DNA from 4 places in the Rummeliibacillus sp. TYF005 genome. Region 1 is predicted to be linked to each of the others. Evidence: riboswitches for the same ligand, from Rfam matches in the RefSeq annotation. Region 1 holds a riboswitch; each other region holds the start of a gene.
What was found. A riboswitch is a leader RNA that binds a small molecule or an ion and turns the genes downstream of it on or off. The one in region 1 is predicted to bind cobalamin.

Region 1 (5,255 bases):
GATATCTCGAATGGGGTCCCACATTTCTTAAGAGAAAATACGTATGATTCAATTTTAAGCACATACACATTACATCATTTAACGGATGACGAAAAAGTAATGTTCATCAAGAATTTACTATCGCTATTAAAAGATAAAGGAAAGCTATTCATTGGAGATGTTGCTTTTCAAACAAGAGAACAACTTAATACATGTAGAATTGAAAGTATAGATTATTGGGATGAGGACGAATTTTATTTCGTATTTGAAGAAATAGCTTCTAAGTTAAGAGATTTTTGTACATGTGAATTTCATCCAATTTCCCAGTGCGGTGGAATTTTCGTTATTTCTAACTAAGTAATATCATATTAATCCTTTAAACTGTTGGTTAACTAGATTACTAGCTAATCAACAGTTTTTTATATACGAAAATTTAACTGAAACATTTATAAATTATGTTTACAATGGAGAAAATAAGTTAAAATATATTGAAAATATTTTAGTTGGAGGATATCATATGAACCTCATCATTGAATGGATTTACAAAACATCCAGAGGAGTAGAAACGGTATTTCGCTCAGAAGAAATATCGGCAGAGAAAGCATATAAAATTGCTTTAGATATAGAGAAAACAGGAAGAGTGAAGAACATAACATTTATAGATCAATTCGATAGTTCATGGACTATGAAAGAGCTAAAACGTTATTTAACGGAAGTGGAAGGAGAACCACATAATATTACAGTCTATTTTGACGGTGGTTATGATAGAGAAACGACTATATCAGGTTTAGGTTGTGCCATCTATTTTGAGCAAAATGGCAAGCCGTTTCGGGTTAGAAAAAATGCACAAACAGTAGGGTTGAAATCGAATAACGAATCCGAATATGCAGCACTTCAACTAAGTATTACAGAATTAGAATTATTAAATGTTAAAAACACAAATATTCGATTTATCGGTGATTCTCAAGTCGTGATCAACCAAATGAGTGGTGAATGGGCAGTACTAGAACCAGAGTTAATGAGTTGGGCTGACAAAATTGATAACAAGTTAAAAGAATTAGGCATTCAAGCAGAATATGAACATGTATCTCGAAAATTGAATGTAGAAGCTGATCGACTGGCAACTCAAGCAATACATGGTATAGAAATTATTGCACAAATAGAATTAATATTGGAACATGATTGATAGAAATTAGAATTTTTTCTCTATAAATTTTTTTATTGCGTTCTTCTATTGTTTAAAGAATGGAATATCGGGAATACTTTTCTCAAAGAGTATAAGTCCGATATTGCGTGAACATATAAGTGAAACTTGGAGGAAACAGCATGAAAAACAAAATGAAAATAATCATCTTTGTATTCACAGCGTTAATCACATTATCTGGCTGTGGCAATGTTTTAAAGGGAGAAAATATTGATGTAAACAAAAATGTGGATATAGCTCCTGATGATAATTTAAATTTAGATGATAAACAAACTGTAACAGAAGAAAATAATCATATGAATCATAATAATTCTGGTGTAGTTTTAGGAGATATTAAAAAAGCTAAAAATCCAACGTATCCAGTAGGAAGTCAAGTAATCGTTCAAGCCAATCATATGGTTGGCATGAATGGAGCAAAAGGAACGATTGTTGGTGCATATGAGACTAATGCCTACTCAGTCAGTTATAAACCAACTACTGGTGGAAAAGAAGTCAAAAATCACAAATGGGTGATTCAAGAAGAAATAAAAAAAGCAGCCGGTAAAATTCTACAACCAGGAGCGAAAGTGACCCTTGATGCAGACCATTTGCCAGGTATGAAGGGTGCTATTGCTACAATTGAATCTGGAATTCACACAACAGTTTACATGGTCAACTATAAGCCAACTACTGGTGGGAATGAAGTGAAAAATCATAAATGGTTGATTGAAAGTGAACTAGTAGCAAATAAATAAAAAATTAAAAGAAATTTCTATGAGATTTTAAATAGAAGTTTCTTTTTTTGTGATAAAGATAGATTATATAATCTACTAATAACAATATGTTATAATGAGAGAAACGGAATAAGAAGAAAAAGGGTACAAATCATTTTTTGATTTGTTTAAAAGGGAAGATCGGTGAGAATCCGACGCTGTCCCGCAACTGTAATTCAGAGCAAATCGCAAAAACCACTGTCAAAACGGGAAGGTGCGATGAGCAGAGAAGATAAGCCAGGAGACCTGCCTTTTTTCGAGTACAGCCATATAACCTACGAGGATAGGAGGTGTAGAGTGTGACAGAATATCTTCTGCATGCTCATTGTACGACAAAACCGCAAAGTTCTCCCTTTTTTAGAGGGCTTATTTTGCTATGGTCGAAGTCGTATAAGAGAGCAAGTTTTTCATAACACATCCTTCTAAATGTTGACGGATGTGTTTTTTTATGAGAAAAGGAGAGAAAACGATGAATCATGAAATTGTCACCATGTATGAACAAAAGATGAAGCAGCAACTAATGATATCTGTTGGGACTTCTAAATCAATGTCTTTGAAAGAGATTACACGAGAATTGATAGAAGAAAATTGTGAACAGTATTTAAATATTAACTACGCTTATTTAAATGTTAAACATGAAATAATAGGAAGTTATTAATTTGAGTACTTTTTGAAATTTTAAATTTTATAGGCTTTTTTAGAAATAATAATATAGTTAAGCGCATGAAAACATAGAAGATTGTTTCCATGCGCTTTTTAGTTTTATATTCCGATTTATGTTATTTTACCTGACATTTAAATAAAAAATAAATGCGCTTTTTATATTATTTTGTTTGATTGATAATTTTGTTAAAGGAATTTTTTATTATGTTAGGTTTTAATACATTGACTATATATAAAAACTTACGTATATTCAAAATATAAGATTACCTATTTATAGGAGATGCTATTTAATAATGCCAAAGGATGGTGGGAAGAATGATGTGGAATACACCAGAGAAATTACGTTCGCTCCTTTGTGAGCTTGTCAGTTGGGAAAGTCAGACAATGACAAAAGGGGAACAACTATTTTCAAGTAAACTAAAAGCAAAATTACAGCAACTTCAATACTTTAAGGAAAACCCATCTTATCTAAAACTTTGTGATGTTGACCGCGGGAGACAAGTTGTTTCAGCATTATACAAAAATTCACATGTAAATGAAACTGTAGTTTTAATTAGTCATTTTGATACAGTACAAATTGAAGAGTACGGTTCATTTATTCCTATAGCAACTATGCCTGAAGTGTTAACGAATGCTTTTAAGGCAGATCCAAGTATGCTAAACGAATCTGCCAAAAAAGATTTAGTAAGTGGGGATTACTTATTTGGCCGAGGGGTAATGGATATGAAAATCGGCTTAGCACTACATATGCAAATCATTGAAAGAGCTATTGCGGAAAAATGGCCTATTAATCTACTAATTGTTACTGTACCTGATGAAGAAGTCAATTCAGCAGGCATGCGACAAGCAGTGAAACTTATATCAGAATTACAAGAAAAAGAAAATTTGAAGATTAAATTATTTTTAAATAGTGAACCTTCTTTTTCTCAAGGTCCAACTGATTTAAAAGAATATGTTTACTCTGGTTCAATTGGAAAGATTATGCCTGCAGCACTTTTCTATGGGAAAGAGACGCATGTAGGAGAACCTTTAAAAGGGATGACTGCACCTTTTATGAGTGCTTTTCTAACAGCAGAAATGGAATGGAATGAAAAATTTCTAGAAGAAGACTTTGGTGAACAAACCCCTCTTCCAGTTTCGCTGAAGTTAACCGATCTAAAAGAACAATATTCTACACAGACACCCTATCGTGCCATTTCGATGTTCAATGTTTTCCTCATGAAGCGGAGTGCCGGAGAAATCATGAACTTATTCGAAGAAATAGCGAAAGAGGCTATGGAAAAGTGTCAAACACGTTACGAGGTAATCTGTAAGAAACAAGGCGTTTCAACAATTGGCAAGATTCGTGTAGTTCGATTTGAAGAATTATATACCTATGCAGTTAATAAAATGGGTATAAAGCAGGTAAAAGAATTAAAGAAATCTATATTATCAAATGACACATTTGACGATCGTGAAAAGTCATTACGAATTGCAGATCAATTGATGATACGCTGCCAAGAATTAGCGCCAGCTGTAGTATTACTGTTTGCACCACCATATTATCCACCTGTAAATTCATCAGAAGATTCCCTGATACAAGGCGCGGTTTCCTTACTCCTTGAAGAAGCAAAAAAGTTCAATATTCCTCTTGAACAAATCCATTATTTTAATGGGATTTGTGATTTGAGTTACTGTCAATTTCAAGCTGTTAAGGATTGGAAGACATATGAAAAAAATTCACCAGTTTGGGGAGAAACGTATGATATTCCATTTGAAGAAATGTCGAAGTTTTCAGCTCCAGTCCTTAATGTGGGGCCGTTTGGGAAAGATGCACATCAAATTTCGGAACGTTTACATGTTAAAAGTGCATTTGTGGAAATGCCGGTATTACTCTATGAATTGCTGAAGTATGTAAGTAAAAATTCACAAGTTGTAGAATAATGAAATTTCAGCATATATTATTGTACAGATATCTAATCTGCATATATTTTTTCTCGCATTAACCGATTATAGAAGTTTCATTTTATATGAACAGGAGGAGCTATACTGGGATTATTTGATAATTTGATGGGGAATGCGACAGAAGTAAGCAAAGAAATTATTCATTCTGAGATAAAAGATCTAATTGCGAAAAATGAAAAAGTTGAGCAAGCATATAAGTTAATTAGAGACCTCTTTGTTTTTACAGATAAACGATTAATATTGATTGATAAACAAGGGGTAACAGGAAAGAAAATAGAATATCACTCTATTCCTTATAGAAGCGTAGTACACTTCTCCATTGAGACAGCTGGTACTTTTGATTTTGAAGCAGAACTAAAAATTTGGTTGTCTAATAGTGATGAACCAATCGAGAAGAGGTTCACTAAACAATCAGATATTTATAAAATTCAAAGTGTATTAGCAGCTTATGTTTTAAAAGAATAAGTCAAATTAATATATTTTTCTATAATAGAGGAAGCTTTCTGCTGTGAATGGTAAGCTTCCTTGCTATTACTACAAGGTCTTACTATTGTGGTTTAAACATTACTTAGAAAGAGAGTAAGATAGAAAAATAGCATGAATTTAATAATAGTGTTACAATAACTATTGTAAAAAAATTTTTTGCGGAAGTAGTTTAGTGGTAGAACATCACCTTCCCAAGGTGAGGGTCGCGGGTTCGATCTCCGTCTTCC
Region 2 (5,387 bases), on a different contig from region 1:
GCTTGAGGTCTGTCCATTTTTCATCATGATAGCCACGACTTTCAAAGTAACTACCTGTATGCCAATCAGACCCTTCAAATAATGGATATGCACTTTTTTCTTCTGCAAGTTTCATAGAGGATTGAATTGTTAAATAGGCGATTTTCTCGTATAATTTATCCGCAAATTGGACTGCCTCTTCCGATTCCCAAGCAATACCTGAGACTGCTAATAGATGATGCCAACCGAATGTACCAAGACCAATACCTCTATAGCGTTCGTTTGTTAGTGCAGCTTGTTTTACAGGAATATTATTCAAATCAATAACATTATCGAGCATGCGAACTTGAATGGGAATTAGTCGTTCTAATACATTTGCTGGAACAGCTCTTCCTAAATTAATAGATGATAAATTACATACCACAAAATCTCCAGCTTTACGACGAGTAACAATGATATCATTTTCAAGCTCTACCGATTCAAATTCTGTAGGAGACATGTTTTGTGCAATTTCAGTACATAAGTTAGACGAGTAGATCATTCCTTTATGTTTGTTCGGATTTTTACGATTGACTTCATCACGATAGAACATAAATGGCACTCCTGTTTCTAACTGACTACGCATAATCCTTTTCATAATATCAATCGCAGGTACAACATCTCGAGATAATAGTGGATTATTAACACATGCTAAATAATTGTTACGGAATGACCCTTCTCCACGTTTTTCATCGTATGAATCCTCTAGGTCAAATCCCATTACTGTACGGACTTCATGTGGATCAAACAAATACCAGTCTTCACGATTCTCTACAGCTTCCATGAAAATATCAGGTAAACAGACACCAGTGAAAATATCATGTGCACGCATTCGTTCATCGCCGTTATTTAATTTCAAATCTAGGAATGAAAAAATATCCTTATGCCATACATCTAAGTAAATAGCAATGGCACCTTGGCGTTGTCCGAGTTGATCTACTGATACAGCTGTATTATTTAGTTGTTTGATCCATGGAATAACGCCGCTTGATGCCCCTTTGAATCCCTGAATAGATGATCCACGGCTACGAACCTTGCCCATGTACACACCTATACCGCCTCCAAATTTTGAAAGTGTTGCTACGTCTGTGTTAGAGTCATAAATACCTTGTAAACTATCATCTACAGTGTCGATAAAGCAACTTGATAGTTGGCCATGTGTTTTCCCTGCATTTGCTAATGTTGGCGTTGCTGTCGTCATATAAAGATTACTCATTGCCCAATAAGCTTCTTTTACTTTTTCAATTCTGTTCTCTTTTTCTTGTTGCATTAGGGTCATGGCAATAACCATCCAACGCTCTTGCGGTAATTCAATAGGTTTCTTATCAAAATCACGTGTGACGTAGCGATCCATCAACGTCTTTAACCCTATATAAGTAAATAATTGATCTCTCTTTGGTTCTAATTCTTTCGCTAATTGTTGTAATTCATCTTTTGAATAAGCATTCACTAAAATTGGGTTGTAGAGACCTTTCGCAACGAACTTATGAATATGTTCAGTGAACACTTTATACACATTCTCTATTGAAACTTGTCGGTTGTCAGCAGCTTCTTTATAAATTTCCATTAGTAAAAGACGTGCTGCAACAAATGTCCAATACGGTTCTTCTTCGTCTAAAAAGCTTAATGCGTCTAAAGCTAGTGCCTTTGTCCATTCATTTTCTGCGGCATTGGGATGCTTTTTTTCAAAACGTTCATGTTTGCGTCGTAATGGACTGATTTCTTCTTTACCAAATTCATCTTCCAAACGCTGCAATACTATTTCTTTTTCATCAATCATTGTTACCAATATTGTCGTCTCCTTTTATACAAATGATTTTATTAGTCAAAATAAAAAACGATCATCAGTCTTCTTCGACTAACGATCGCTCTAATTGAAATGGAAACAAATAAACCACAGCAAAAAACATACGAAATATGCTGTGAAATATGTACTTCCACTTCTCAACCCCCGAAGAAAGTGTTGTAACGAAAATACTGGTAGGTCTACTGGCTTGTGTTTCATCCAATTTGTCATCCTTCCCAAGCATTGCTCAGTGGTTATTTGACAATTGTCCACACTTACAGTTGCGGGGACAGCTTCGGCGTTGAACCGAATTCCCTTTTAAACCATTACTGGTACCAATCTTCGTTTCATACTATATATTGTGCTTTTGATATAAATACAATCTAACATATTGTGTTTACTTAATACAAGTCTATTTGCAAAATTAAAGAAAAAGCACGACAAACTTATTCTATATTTTGTCAAACAAAATACACCAACCTATTTTAATGCATAGAATAAGGACATTTAAAAAAAATAAAAAAGCTACCCAATTCATGTACTTAAAACGAATTGGATAGTTATTTTACTATTTTATCAATCTTCATAATCTTTCTCTAAACTTAAAACTTCACCTGTTTGAGCATCAATTTCAAGTTCATATTCATAAGTACCATCTTTAATCTCTACTTCATAAACTCCATCTTCTAAATCAATTTTAGTAACAGTTCCTTTTACTTTTGATAACGCAATTTGAGAAGCTTGTTGTGACGTAATATAAGATGAATTATTATTAGTAGTAACGTTATCAACTTTTTCTTGTTCTTGCTTAATAATCTCACCTGTCTGAGCATTTATATCAAAATCATATCCATACCCATTCGAGATTACTGATACTTCATATACACCATCTTCTTGGTCATAGGTTGCAGATGAGATAGTTCCAGAAACTTTCGATAGTGCGATTTGTTTTGCCTTTTCCACACCAATCAGTGCTGTGGAATCACTTAACGAATTGTATTCTACGGCTTCTTTTTGCTGTTTAAGAATTTCACCTGATGTAGCATCAATTTCAAGTTCATATTCATATTTTCCGTTTCTTACTTTGACTTCATAAACACCATCTTCACTATCTAAGTTAGACGTTATGATTGAGCCACCACCAACTGCATTAAGGGCAACTTCTTCAGCATTTCCAATACTTAAGCCAGCATTTGATAATGTTGAATTATTCGATTGTTGATCGATAATTCTTCCTGTTTCCGCATCAATATGAAGTTCATATGTTTTGGCATTCTTTTTAACATGAACTATATATATTCCTTTACTTGGATGATATTGAGCTGTTTGAACAACACCATCAACAGAACTTAAAGCAATTTGTTTTGCTTTACTCAAACTAATCGCTCGATCACTTTTAGAAGAAAATTTTGTTTTTTCTTTTTTTAAAATCTTCCCTGTATATGCGTCGATATCAAATTCATATTCGTATTTTCCTTTAATAATTTCTATTTCATATACACTATCTTCTTTATCAAATTTTGCCTTTTGAATCGTTCCCTTAACAGATTTAAGGGCTATTTGTTTTGCTTTTTCTAGACCTATAAATTTATTACCAAGTGTTGTCGTATAATATTCGGTTGATTTTTTTAAAAGTTCACCTGTTTTGGCGTCTAATTTCAGCTCATATTTTGCTTTGGGTCCTTTAACTTCTACTTCATAAACAGGTCCCATATTTTCATGGTCTAGCTCCACCTTATATACTTTTCCTTTTACATAACTTAGAGCCTTCTTAGAAATTTCTTGAGACGATAAAATGTCTTGTTTTGCCGAATATTTTGCTGCTACTCCAACTACTCCTGATATTACTAAAGAACCTGTAATTGCTAATGCAATGATTGTCTTTTTCATCATTTCCGCCTCCTTTTGTTACATTTACTATATACAACTAAAATGAAAATACTGATAGAGTAACATTAGATTTTGGTGAGAAAATTAATCATTCGTAATTGACATTACTTTCCCCGATACACCGTGTATTTGAAAAGTTTTGTTTATACCTTTTTTCTCTATTTTGACTAAATAATATCCACCACTGCTTGTCTCATAGTAAGTGGTATTTTGAATCGTACCATTCAATTTCTTTATAGCAATCTGCTGTGCTTCTTTTTTACTTATAGCAGTATTTTTAGCATTCAAATTAACACGAGTCTCAGATAAAATTTCACCTGTAATCGCGTCTACAATAATATTCAGTTTTTTGGATTGAGCAGTGACTTGAATTTGATACACCATTTCATTTTGCCATGTATTTAAAAGCTCACTCTCAATTCTTCCATTATAATGATTTTTTATAACTCGATTAACTTCCTGTTTAGACAAAATATCTTCCTTTTTTAAACCATCTAGATCTGTTCTTTTCATCTGAAGTACTTTGCCGTCTTTCGCTCTCACTTCAATATGATAGTTCGCCCCATTTTTTGATAATTCCATTGCGTACTCATCACCATTGTTTTTAAAGGAGACAATTTCTCCACCATACATCGTTTCAATACTTTTATAAACTTCCTCAGTAGATTTTCTATTTTCAGTAGACTCATGATTCCACATTAAACAAACACTGAAAATCGCCGCAATAGCTAATATAATAATTGTTAGGAGTGACAAATGTTTAACTTTTCTCATTTGGTACCTCCTTTTGTTCATTAAAAGTCAATATCATGGTGGTACCTACCCCTACTGTACTTTCTACTGATATGCTGATATTTAACTGGTCAGCAATTTCTTTGGCAATAGCAAGGCCTAAGCCAGTCCCACCTGTTTTGCGATTTCGATCTTCACTTATTCGATAGAATCTTTCAAAAAGATGTGGAATATGCTCTTCGGCAATCCCATCCCCATAATCCTGAATTTTAATAATGTAAGGTTCTTCAGATAAATGTACATGTATTTCGTCATTACTATAACGTCTTGCATTTTCAAGGAAAATAAATAAGAGTTGCTTCATCTTCTGATGATCTGTATTTACCAACATAGGTCCTTTTCCATAAAGATAAAATTCTCTTTTATAAGTTTGACGCATTTGTTGTAATGTCTGTTGTAATAATTGATATATATCAATCTGTTCCTTTTTTAAAGGTGCATTTTCTTTATTTTTTGCAAGTTCAAGCATTTGTTGAATCATTTCTGTCATACGAATAGATTCACTTAATATAGCCTCTACTGATTCTTCCGCTACCTTTTTATTATCAAATCCCCGACGTTTAAGAAGTCTTGCATAACTTTCAATCACTGTAAGTGGTGTTTTTAATTCATGCGAAGCATTGGAAACAAATTGCTCTTGCTTACGGTAATTTTGTTCAAGCTGTGACATCATATTGTTAAACGTTGAACTCATTTCCCCTAATTCATCTTTTCCTTGCTTACGTATAACAATTTTCTCAAATGTTCCTGATTGACTACTTCTTTTCATAGTAGCTGTTAATCTTTGAATTGGTAGAAGTACTATTTTAGCAAGCGTCATACTTGAAAGCATGACGAAAATCGTGGCTATAATAGTCATTCCACTCAGTACCAGTCTTAATAGCGAAAGTGTTCTCGCTAC
Region 3 (5,387 bases), on a different contig from region 1:
AGCTCCCAAACACATTCACACACGCTAATACAAGCATGATTGATAAAAGTAGTCCATCTCTTTTTTTAAATGTAAACAATGAAAAAGTTGAACGCTTCGACATCCCGTATCCTCTTGCTTTCATCGAATCCGCCGTTTCAATTGCATTTTCTAATGCCCATGAAATGAGAATCGAAATAATTCGAATGCCGCATTTTATGCGGTGTATTAAGCTTCCTGTAGTAACATCCATTCCAATCGTTTTTTGCGCATGTGCAATTACACGAATTTGATGTTTAAAACGAGGTACTAAGCGCAATGTCAATGAGATGATTAATGCGAATGAAGGTGAAATTTTACCGAATAAATAAAGAAACTTATCCGAAGTCATAATAGTGTTGTAACAACCAAACCAGAAAATAACAGAACAAATCATGATTGACATCGCAAAGCCATATACAATGGCTTCTATTGTAATGGGATTATTATCGATGTACAAAATAACTAGTTCTCCATCATGGCTAATCAAAGGGTTGATCAAAGCAGCGACTAAGAAAAAAGGAATCATCCATTTTAAACCGGAAAGAAAAGATGTTCTGTTCACTTGTAAACTCAATAGAATCGAGAAGATAAGGGATATCATCAAGTATATTGGATGCATATAAAACATAGTCATTCCTACTACTAATAGAAAATAACTAAAAAGAACAATCGGATGATAGTTTGCAAAAGCTTTCAATGTATTTCCTCCTAATTACAATCCAATATCTTTACCTAGATCCACAGTATATTGCCAAATAATTTGGTCTCCATCTTTTACTGTATAACTACTCGAACCTAGACCCGGATTCTTACCGTTTACACTATACATCCATCCTGAAAGTGCTCCCGCATCTTTTGCATATAAATGATTAATTCCTTGAATATAGACACTACCGTATTTGTTTTCTCCAGCGCCTTCATATTCAAATTGAATGTTATGCTCTTTTAAAGCCCTTAAGGTTATACTCCAAGCTGTATCATATTTACTAAGAATTTCATATTTTGAAGGAGCAATGATTACGCCATTTTTGGGTACATATTTTTCGCTTTGTAATGGTTTTTCAAGTTTTGCAAAATGTTCAGGTTTTAAAAGAGTATCAACTCTTACTGAAATCGTAACGTATTTTTTCTTTTCTTTAACAACTTTTTTGTCAGCCACTTTTGAATCAGCAACTGATTTTGGTGGATTTGTTTTCTTAAAGGATGCAGTATCTTTATTGGGCTTTGTTACTATTTTCTTCTTTGTTTTTTCCTCTTTTTCGGTTTTCTCTCGGTTTGTCGGCTTAGTTAAACTGCTTTCTTCTTTTTCAGAAGTATCCTTTTCACTAGCTTGATGTATTGTCGATTGAGGTTTTTCTTTCTGGCTTGATTCATCAGAACGTTCATTTGATTCCTTTGAATCTTCTTGTTTATTTACCTGTTTTTCAGTTTCCATCTTTTTCTTACTGGCCAAGTTTTCTTTCTTCTTATCATCATTTATAGGAATTACTTTCTCATTAGAATCTTCTACACTTTTTTCATCTGTATTTTGATGATTGTATTGTTCAACTGTTTGGACTTTACAACCAGCAAGGCAGATTATCGCAATAATTAAAGAAAGAATATAAAAATGTACTTTCTTCAAAAATAACACCTCCATATAGATGTCAATAGGGTGTTAGAATTTGTCTCTAACACCCTGGGTTAAAATTTACATTGTTGACTAGTTATTTTGATTTAACAGTAATCGTCTTAGATGCACTTTTGTTATTGGCTGCATCCTTAACATAAACCGTTAATTTTGTACCAGTTTTTTGTTTTTTGATAGATAAAGAGAATTTACCTTTCGATGAGACTTTTCCCTTTTGTATTACTTTCTTATTTTTCACAACATAAACGGTTGATTTCACTTCTGCTGTTCCAACTATTCTTGTAGAATTTTTTGTTACCTTTTTAACGATTGGTGTTTTTGGTGCTGTTTTATCAACAACTTTTACAGAGACAGTCTTGCTAGTGTTCTTAGCAAGATCGGTTGCTGCAATTTTTAATGTGGTACCAGCCTTTTGTTTTTTGATTTTGACTGAATATGCGCCTTTAAAATCTGCAATGGCTGTACCGATGATTTTAGAACCATTTTTCACAGTTACGGTAGCGTACGATTCTGTTTTACCAGTTACAGTAGTTTTATTGTCTGCTACTGTTTTAACAGTTGGTAATTTAGGAGCTTTTGTGTCATATGCAAGGTTTTCAGCTTTAACATCCGACATATCGTAGAATTTCTTTTCATTATTTACTAGACGATCATATGCTTCTAAAGCACGGTTTGCTTGGTCGGTAGACATATCGTTAGCTATTTTTGATGTAGGAGAGTTTTTAAATCCACCCGATGCTTGATCGTATGTAGTCAATAAATTAGATACAGACCAATTGTTATTTTTGATAAAACGAAGATCCGATTTTGGATTAATGTTTAAAGAAGTAAGCGCTAGAATTACTTGTGATATAGATTCTGGGCTATCTCCACCATAGTAGCCATCGTAACCTGCATTTTTATTTAATTTGAGTGATAAATAATTCAATGCTTTATTAAGCGATTCATTAACACCATCTCTAGATGTGTAGTTTGATAATGCAGTCGTTACCATAGCTGTACTATCAACACCAGGCCATTGCCATGCAACCCCAAATGAACCTTCGTTTTCATCCGTAAATTGATCATTTAATAAATCTTTTACCATTTGCTCTTTTAAATTTGCATATTTTTCATCAGCAGGAAGTTTGTAATTTGCTGAATCAAGAGCATAAAGTACATTATAATTTGATGTTGCAGAGTAAGTTTGATTTTCTTGTTCCTTCAAAACTTTATCCATCATAGTTTGAATTAAATTAAAACCTTCAATATTTGAAGCATCTTTTCCTATTGATGTTAATGCTAGTACTACTTTTCCGTACTTACCTGATGAGACTTCTCTTTCTCCATCGAAGATTTTCCCGTTATTTGCTTTTAGTTTTGAAACAATATTCTTGTAGTAATTTGTATAATAATTTTTTGCAACAGGGAATCCAGTTTGTGCTAAATCAGTTACAACATCTTCATTTCCAAACTTAGCATTTGGGGTATTTTTGTATAGCCATAAAGCTGAGCTCTTTAAAGCTTTTTGGTATTCAACATTTTTCACTGATGCATTTACTTCCTTGTTTCCCTCTGCATGGGCAATAATTGAAGCAGGAAGTTGAGATGTGAGCAATAAACTAGCTAATGAGACTGGTGCAATCCATTTTTTAAAGTTTTTGTTTTTGTACATAAAAATACCTCCATTCATTTGGACAATTAACGCTTAACTGTCTTCTAGAATAGAGGTAATGAAAGCAATACAAATTTAATGTCTTTACATATATATGTAAAGATAATTGGACGTGAAATAAACATATGTATTTCACAGTTCGATACCTCCCCTCGAAGATCAGAACTAAAGATAAAAGCAGGTCTCCTGGCTTATGTATATTAGAAATTTCGCACCTTCCCAGCTGTTAGCCAGTGGTATACGCGAAGTTCAAATACATTTACAGTAGCGGGGCTGCATCGGATTTCCACCGATTTCCCTATTATCCTATCAATTGATAGGCACTTCTATCTAAAAGTTATGTAATTGTCATCTATCAGTATTTCACATTCTTTAGGTCATGTAAATATTTTTCTAATATTTTTTAAATTTTGACGAAAATAAATAACCCCCTACCAATCATTATATGATCAGCAGGGGGTTTATAAGTCACTCGCGACGGCATCAGTCATTTTGGTCGTTTCTCCTTTTTGAGTATTCTTTGTAGGCATTAAGTTGTTCTTCCGTTAGATGATTGATAAAAAAGTAAAAGTCTTTCGATTCCAATCCATATTCTTGGCATGCGTTACAATATCGTTCATAGCTTTCTCTATACATATCCATTTGTATTTCTCCTCCTGTTATATAACAAATATTATTATTGATAATAATATATAACAGTCTAAAACATCTGTCAACGGAATTTTCTTAAAAAACAAATATTAAAATAAATTTTTATACAATACGTAAACATAAACAAACTCAAGCCCTATTAGTACAATAAAGCTTGAGTTTAAATCTTTAAATGATGTGTTTAACGTCTTTAAATTTAGAACTACTTAGAAGACTAACTACTACATAACTTACAAGAGATAATAGAATAGAAGTTGTTACTGTATGCATTCCTAAGAAAGTTGTTCCCCATTTTTCGTAAATGAAAATATAACTGACTAAACCTACAATCATGGAAGAAGCTGCTCCATATTTGTTTCCTTTTTTCCAATATAGACCTAATACAACAGGCCAAACAAATACAGATTCTAAGCCACCAAATGAGAAAAGGTTAAGCCATACAAGCAAGCTAGGCGGTTTTAACGCAATAATAATAACCGCTAAGCCGATTAAAGCAGTGACCAAAAAGCTTAGTCTTTTCACTTCATGATCATTCGCTTTTGGCTTAATATAGTTTAGATATATATCTTTCACAATAGTAGAACTTACAAGCATTAGCAAAGCATTTACAGTAGACATAATCGCAGCCATTGGAGCAGCCAAAACGATACCTGCCAAATAAGGTGGTAATACCTTCAATGTTAAAAGTGGCATAACTTTATCACCGATATCAATACCAGGTAACACCGGGCGTGCCAATACCCCTGTTAAATGCATCCCGAACATAACTGTCCCTATTGCAATTGTTCCAATAATGATTGCTGAGTGCATACTTCTTGAGTTTTTATATGACATTGCTCGTACTGCAATTTGAGGTAAACCAATAACACCAATACCGATTAAAATCCAAAATGTAGATACATATAGTGGCGTTAAACTTCCATCAGCACCAAACGGAGATACTAACTTAGGATTTTCAGCAACTAAGTCGGACATGATATTAGAAACGCCGCCACCAGCAATAATCGTACCAACAAGCAAAATAACACTACCTAAAAACATCACAGTACCTTGTACAGCATCTGTTAATGCTACGGCTCTAAATCCACCTATTATTACATATACAAGGACTACAATCGCAAAAATGAATAATGCAGAAGTATAATTTAATCCGGTTAAAGATTCAATTAACCTTGCACCACCAATCCATTGTGCAGCCATTGAAGCAAATAGGAAGATTATAATACTCAATGCAGAAACAATAACAACGAAATTACTTTTATAGCGTTCATGTAAAAAATCTATCAATGTAATCGCTTTATATTTTCTAGCGATAATCGCAAATTTCTTACCCAGAACCATTAAAACGTAATAACCTGCTGGTAATTGTGCCATCGATAACAGAACCCAACCAAGACCCGTATTATAAGCGACACCGGGCCCTCCGATAAA
Region 4 (5,387 bases), on a different contig from region 1:
AGAAGAGTACACTGAGATCAAAAAAGGTGATTTAACGATCCGTAGTGCTGGTGATCTATATCTCTATGACAACACTTTAAAAGCTGTGAAAATTAAAGGTTCTGTCGTAAAAGAGTGGATTGAAATGTCTGCAGGTCAATTTAATACAATTGATCCAAATAAAACAGATAAACAAGAGTTACTTAATCCAGATTTCCGAGTATATAACTTTGATGTTATTGACGGCATTGAATACCAAATTGATGTGACAAAACCAGCTAAATACTCAACGACTGGAGCATTAGAAAATCCAAATTCAAGTCGTGTTATTAATCTAAAATATAACGGAAAACCAATCGATCCAAATCAGGAATTTGTAGTTGTTACAAATAATTATCGTGCTGGTGGTGGTGGTAACTTCCCAGGACTTAAAGGCAGTGAGTTAGTTGTAGATTCTGCAGATGAAAACCGCCAAATTTTGATGGATTACATTTCAGAACAAAACGAAATTACACCAACAGCTGATCAAAACTGGTCCCTTGCTCCAATCAATGCCGATGTCAATGTAACGTTCACAACTTCTCCAAAAGCTGAACAATATATTAAAAACGGAAGCCCATTCTATTACACAGGTAAAACAGATTCAAAAGGCTTCGGTATTTTTAATATAAATTTAAAAAATAAAGATAATAGTAGTGACCCAGTTAAAGTTCAACTATTGGGTGTAAATGATTTACATGGTCAACTTGATACAATTACTAAGCTTGGAAATTTAAATACAGGAAGTATGGAATATACTACTGCAGCATTAAGAAAAGAAGAAGCTACTAATCCAAATACACTTATCTTACATTCTGGAGACATGATTGGTGGTAGCCCATTAATTTCGGCACTTTTCCAAGATGAACCAACAATTGAAGTATTAGAATCAATTGGCTTTGACGCAGGAACATTTGGTAATCATGAGTTTGATGAAGGAATTGATGAACTAAAACGAATGATCAAAGGTGGCGACCATCCAAACGGTACACCTGGTTATGACGGGATGAATTTTCCACAAGTTGCTGCAAATGCATATGACACTCGTGACGGAAAACTAATCACAGATCCTTATACAATTCTTACTTCTGGTGGTCAAAAAATTGGTGTTATTGGTGTAGTTACACAAGAAACGCCTTCTATGATTGTCCAAAAAGGAAATGAAACGCTGAAATTCACAGATGAAGTAGAAGCGATTAATAAATACACGGAAGAATTGAAGAAAAAAGGAATCAAATCAATCGTAATTCTTGCACACAATCCTGCTTCACAAACAGGCTATACAGATGCATTTGATGCAAGTAAGATTGCAGAACAAATTGATGATGAGGTAGATGTTATTTTCTCAGCACATAATCATGTTAAAGTAAATCGTGTAGTAGATAACAAATTAATCGTCCAAGCATACTCATACGGCTCTGCTTTCTCTGATGTAGAGGTCGAAATTGATCCAAAGACAGGCGATATTATTAACAAATCTGCGGAGATTAAAACAGTATACCAAAACGACTACACACCAGATCCACAAGTATCCGCGATTATGAAAAAGTACGCGGATAAAGCTGAACCGATTAAAGCACAGGAAGTTGGTGCTTCAACAACATTCCTTGAAAAAGGATATCCAACTGTTACAAGGAAAAACAGTGATATAGCTTTAGGAAATTTAATCGCTGATGGTATGAAAAATGCTATGAATGCAGATTTTGCCTTAATGAATGGCGGTGGAGTGCGCGCTCCATTAAATGCTGGTAAAGTTACTTTCGGCGACTTATTTGCCATTCAACCATTTGGCAATGTTCTTAATAAAGTTAAACTCAGTGGCGCGGACTTACGCGTTATACTAGATGAACAAATTACTGCAAGAGGTCTTGATTATCATGTTTCTGGCTTCAAATACACTTACACGTATGACGATACAACAAAAGCCGGAAAAGTAGTCGATATTATTTTGCCAGACGGCAGTAAAATTGACCCAACAAAAGAATACACAGTTGTCGTAAACAACTATATGTATGGTAATATCGATACTAGTTTTGGTGCACTTTCTAAAGACATGGAAGTTGGACCAACTGACTTAGATGCAACAGTTGAATTTGTAAAAACATTATCTTCTCCATTCGAGTATAAAGTGGAAGGAAGAATTCAACGAGTAAATTAATATTTTAGATTAAGAGATTTAAAGGCCGAGGCTGTTCCATTACGGGATAGCCTTTTTTGCAACAATATGTATTTCAATGCGTCTTTCAATCCTGTTGAATTAGAAAAGCTGCCTTGTTCTATACAAAGGCAGCTTTCAGGCATTCAATGCTAATCACGAGATGAAATTTTATATTTCCATCCCTACTTCTTCAAAGGTTGGCATGTTTTTCATCATGCTACATGCTGCATCGATGATTGGAAAAGCTAATGCTGCTCCAGAACCTTCACCTAGACACATATCCATTTTGAGCATTGGTTCTTTGCCTAGTAGTTCACTAGCTTTTTTACCACCTGGCTCATCTGTTGCGTGAGATGTGATGAGATAATCCTTCACTTTCGGTTCAATCGTTGTGGCGATAAGTGCGGAAGCTGTTGAAATATAGCCATCAACGACTACTGGTACTCGATTGGCAGCTGCTGCAAGCATAACCCCTGCCATACCACCAATTTCTAATCCTCCAACTTTTGCTAGTATATCGATTGCATCAGTTGAATCTGGTTGATTTGTTGCAATGGCATTTCGAATCACTTCTATTTTACGGGCTAAACCGCCATGTCCGAGACCTGCCCCTCTACCTGTAATTTCTTTTGGATCACAACCCGCCAATACCGATAATATAGCAGTACTTGGTGTTGTATTACTAATACCCATTTCACCTGTTCCTAACAAATTCACCCCATTTTGAATTTCTGCATTGGCAATTTCAATCCCTACTTCTAATGATTGAATGGCTTCTTCTTTTGTCATAGCTGGCCCTTTTGTAAAATTGGCAGTACCTCTTCTAATTTTACGATTAATCACGCCAGCATCAGTAGGAAGATCTACTTTTACACCAACATCGACTGTGACAATTTTTGCGTTTGATACTTTTGCAATGGTTCCTACCCCTGTTATTCCTTTAGCAATATTCAGCGTTTGCGCAAATGTAACTTCTTGAGGATTGCTTGTAACGCCTTCTTCGTACACACCGTGATCAGCAGCCATTACAATGATTGCTTTTTGATCAATTGCTGGAAAAAGCTCTCCTGTAATCCCCGATAATTGGACAGCGATACTTTCTAATTTGCCAAGACTTTTGGGTGGTTTGATCAAATTATCCACTCTTTGTCTTGCCTTTGCCATCATGTCTCCATCCAGGTCTTTAATTTTTCCAACAGTTTGCTGTAGCAAGTTCATTTTTCATCTCTCCCTAATAAAATTAAAAGCCTGCAGTTTATTTGTATTACAAATAAACCGCAGACTTTTCCATCATCTGTGTCAACAAGTATCAAGGCAGGTCTCCTGGCTCAGGGTCTACATTTGAATAGGCCTTCCCAGACATTGTCCAGTGGCATTTCCATTCAAACTTTCCTCTACAGTGGTGGGTCCGCTGAAGCTTTTCACTTCATTCCCTATTCTCCTTTTGTCAAAGGCACCTTGTACTTTTATTGAATTTTCTATCATTATGATACTCGTTGAACGTTGGTAAATCAATATATTTTATAAAATACTATGTTATCCGACTTGTAATTTAGTAACCTTTTTTAGTCAGAAGCCAGCAATAATACAATGGCAATCCTTTTTTAAGCAATTTTCGGCTGCATATCAAATGGCATTTTGTGATCTTGTTTTTAAAGGTTTTATATCATACATAAAAACATCTGCTGCTATCAGTAAACGGCCAATATATACATATACTCCGCAGACAATTTGTTATTTTTTCATATAAATTACTCATAGAGTATGACGTCTAAATAAAGCTTATAATAACTTAAGACAAACTGTAAATATTCTTGAGAACAATACCAAAATCAAGAAAGCTACTACATTTAATTATTACCATTAAATGTAGCAGCCTTTTATTTCAATATAACGATTATATCTAGAACTTATTACTCTTCATCTGCTAGTGTTAGTACTATACGACCGTTAATCTTACCATTTTCCATCTTATTGAACACATCATTGATATCTTCAAGTTTTGCTGTTTCAATAATGGCGCGTACTTTTCCTCGTGCGGCAAAATCAAGTGCTTCTTGCATATCTTTTCTTGTCCCAACAATTGATCCTTTTACTGTAACACCATTGAGAACTGTATTGAAAATTGGAATTGGGAGCTCCTCATTTGGCAACCCAACAACTACTAAACAGCCCCCGCGTTTTACTGATTCATAAGCTTGTTCAAAGGCTTTTTTTGTTACAGCTACGCTAATTGCAGCTTGTACACCACCTAATTGTTCTTGAATGGCTTGTACAGGATCTTCTTTTAAACCATTAATGACAATGTCTGCCCCTAATTCTTTTGCGAGTTTTGACTTATCATCGCTAATATCTATAGCCACTACATTGAGTCCCATTGCTTTCGCGTATTGTAATGCAATGTGCCCTAGTCCACCGATCCCGTAAATTGCAACCCATTCTCCTGGCTTTGCACCTGAAACTTTTAATGCTTTGTATGTTGTTACACCTGCACATAAAATGGGAGCGATTTCAATTGGGTCTACGTTGTCAGGAATTCTCGCTACATAATCTGCGGGTGCTTTACAATATTCTGCATATCCACCATCCACAGAGTATCCACCATTTAGTTGATTTGGACATAATGTTTCTTTACCATCTATACAATACTCACATTCTCCGCATGCAGAATATAACCACGGAATTCCTACTCGATCACCAACATTAATCGATTTAACACCTTTAGCTACTTCAACGACAACCCCTACCCCTTCATGCCCTGGGATTAATGGTAATTTTGGTTTTACAGGCCAGTCCCCATGTGCTGCGTGTAAATCTGTATGACATACACCACAAGCTTCAATTTTCACTAAAACTTCTCCCTCTTCTAATTGAGGTTTCGAAACTTCTTTAATCTCCAACTCTTTTGAAAACGCATTCACAATTGCAGCTTTCACGATCTTCCACTCCTTTCGCTTTTCAGTTATATATATGATGGTAGATGCTGTGACTATTCCTTATATATTATTTGATATACTTTCTAGTAATATATATAATTTACATAAAATAGAATTAATTGGAATAATCTTATGAATGGACGGCAGCATGAAATTTTAAAGCTTTAAATGAAAGTTTTACGTCACTAAAAAATGCATATTACAAATCTAGTCCGAGGAGTGAAAAAATGAAAGTTATTAAGGTATCTCCAAATATTTATAAAATTGAAACTTGG

Region 2: linked by a shared signal. The riboswitch ahead of CW357_RS07495 (ribonucleoside-diphosphate reductase subunit alpha) and the one ahead of CW357_RS16340 (hypothetical protein) in region 1 are both predicted to bind cobalamin.
Region 3: linked by a shared signal. The riboswitch ahead of CW357_RS05590 (Ig-like domain-containing protein) and the one ahead of CW357_RS16340 (hypothetical protein) in region 1 are both predicted to bind cobalamin.
Region 4: linked by a shared signal. The riboswitch ahead of cobT (nicotinate-nucleotide--dimethylbenzimidazole phosphoribosyltransferase) and the one ahead of CW357_RS16340 (hypothetical protein) in region 1 are both predicted to bind cobalamin.

Annotation. Positions count from the first base shown of each region.
Region 1 covers NZ_ML122591.1:10,832-16,086, reverse strand. Annotated here, with positions in the region: gene CW357_RS16355 (class I SAM-dependent methyltransferase) at 1-336, shown strand, start outside; gene CW357_RS16350 (reverse transcriptase-like protein) at 497-1,165, shown strand; gene CW357_RS16345 (YdhK family protein) at 1,306-1,917, shown strand; cobalamin riboswitch at 2,022-2,204, shown strand; gene CW357_RS16340 (hypothetical protein) at 2,384-2,593, shown strand; gene CW357_RS16335 (M20/M25/M40 family metallo-hydrolase) at 2,914-4,521, shown strand; gene CW357_RS16330 (PH domain-containing protein) at 4,627-5,007, shown strand; tRNA gene CW357_RS16325 (tRNA-Gly) at 5,187-5,255, shown strand, end outside.
Region 2 covers NZ_ML122550.1:78,089-83,475, forward strand. Annotated here, with positions in the region: gene CW357_RS07495 (ribonucleoside-diphosphate reductase subunit alpha) at 1-1,798, opposite strand, end outside; cobalamin riboswitch at 1,980-2,159, opposite strand; gene CW357_RS07500 (PepSY domain-containing protein) at 2,381-3,694, opposite strand; gene CW357_RS07505 (PepSY domain-containing protein) at 3,779-4,468, opposite strand; gene CW357_RS07510 (HAMP domain-containing histidine kinase) at 4,455-5,387, opposite strand, start outside.
Region 3 covers NZ_ML122546.1:57,782-63,168, reverse strand. Annotated here, with positions in the region: gene CW357_RS05600 (energy-coupling factor transporter transmembrane component T) at 1-718, opposite strand, end outside; gene CW357_RS05595 (DUF4430 domain-containing protein) at 734-1,645, opposite strand; gene CW357_RS05590 (Ig-like domain-containing protein) at 1,728-3,305, opposite strand; cobalamin riboswitch at 3,464-3,648, opposite strand; gene CW357_RS05585 (transcriptional regulator) at 3,789-3,947, opposite strand; gene panF (sodium/pantothenate symporter) at 4,125-5,387, opposite strand, start outside.
Region 4 covers NZ_ML122575.1:18,768-24,154, forward strand. Annotated here, with positions in the region: gene CW357_RS14475 (bifunctional 2',3'-cyclic-nucleotide 2'-phosphodiesterase/3'-nucleotidase) at 1-2,176, shown strand, start outside; gene cobT (nicotinate-nucleotide--dimethylbenzimidazole phosphoribosyltransferase) at 2,345-3,394, opposite strand; cobalamin riboswitch at 3,472-3,652, opposite strand; gene adhP (alcohol dehydrogenase AdhP) at 4,090-5,112, opposite strand; gene CW357_RS14490 (MBL fold metallo-hydrolase) at 5,340-5,387, shown strand, end outside.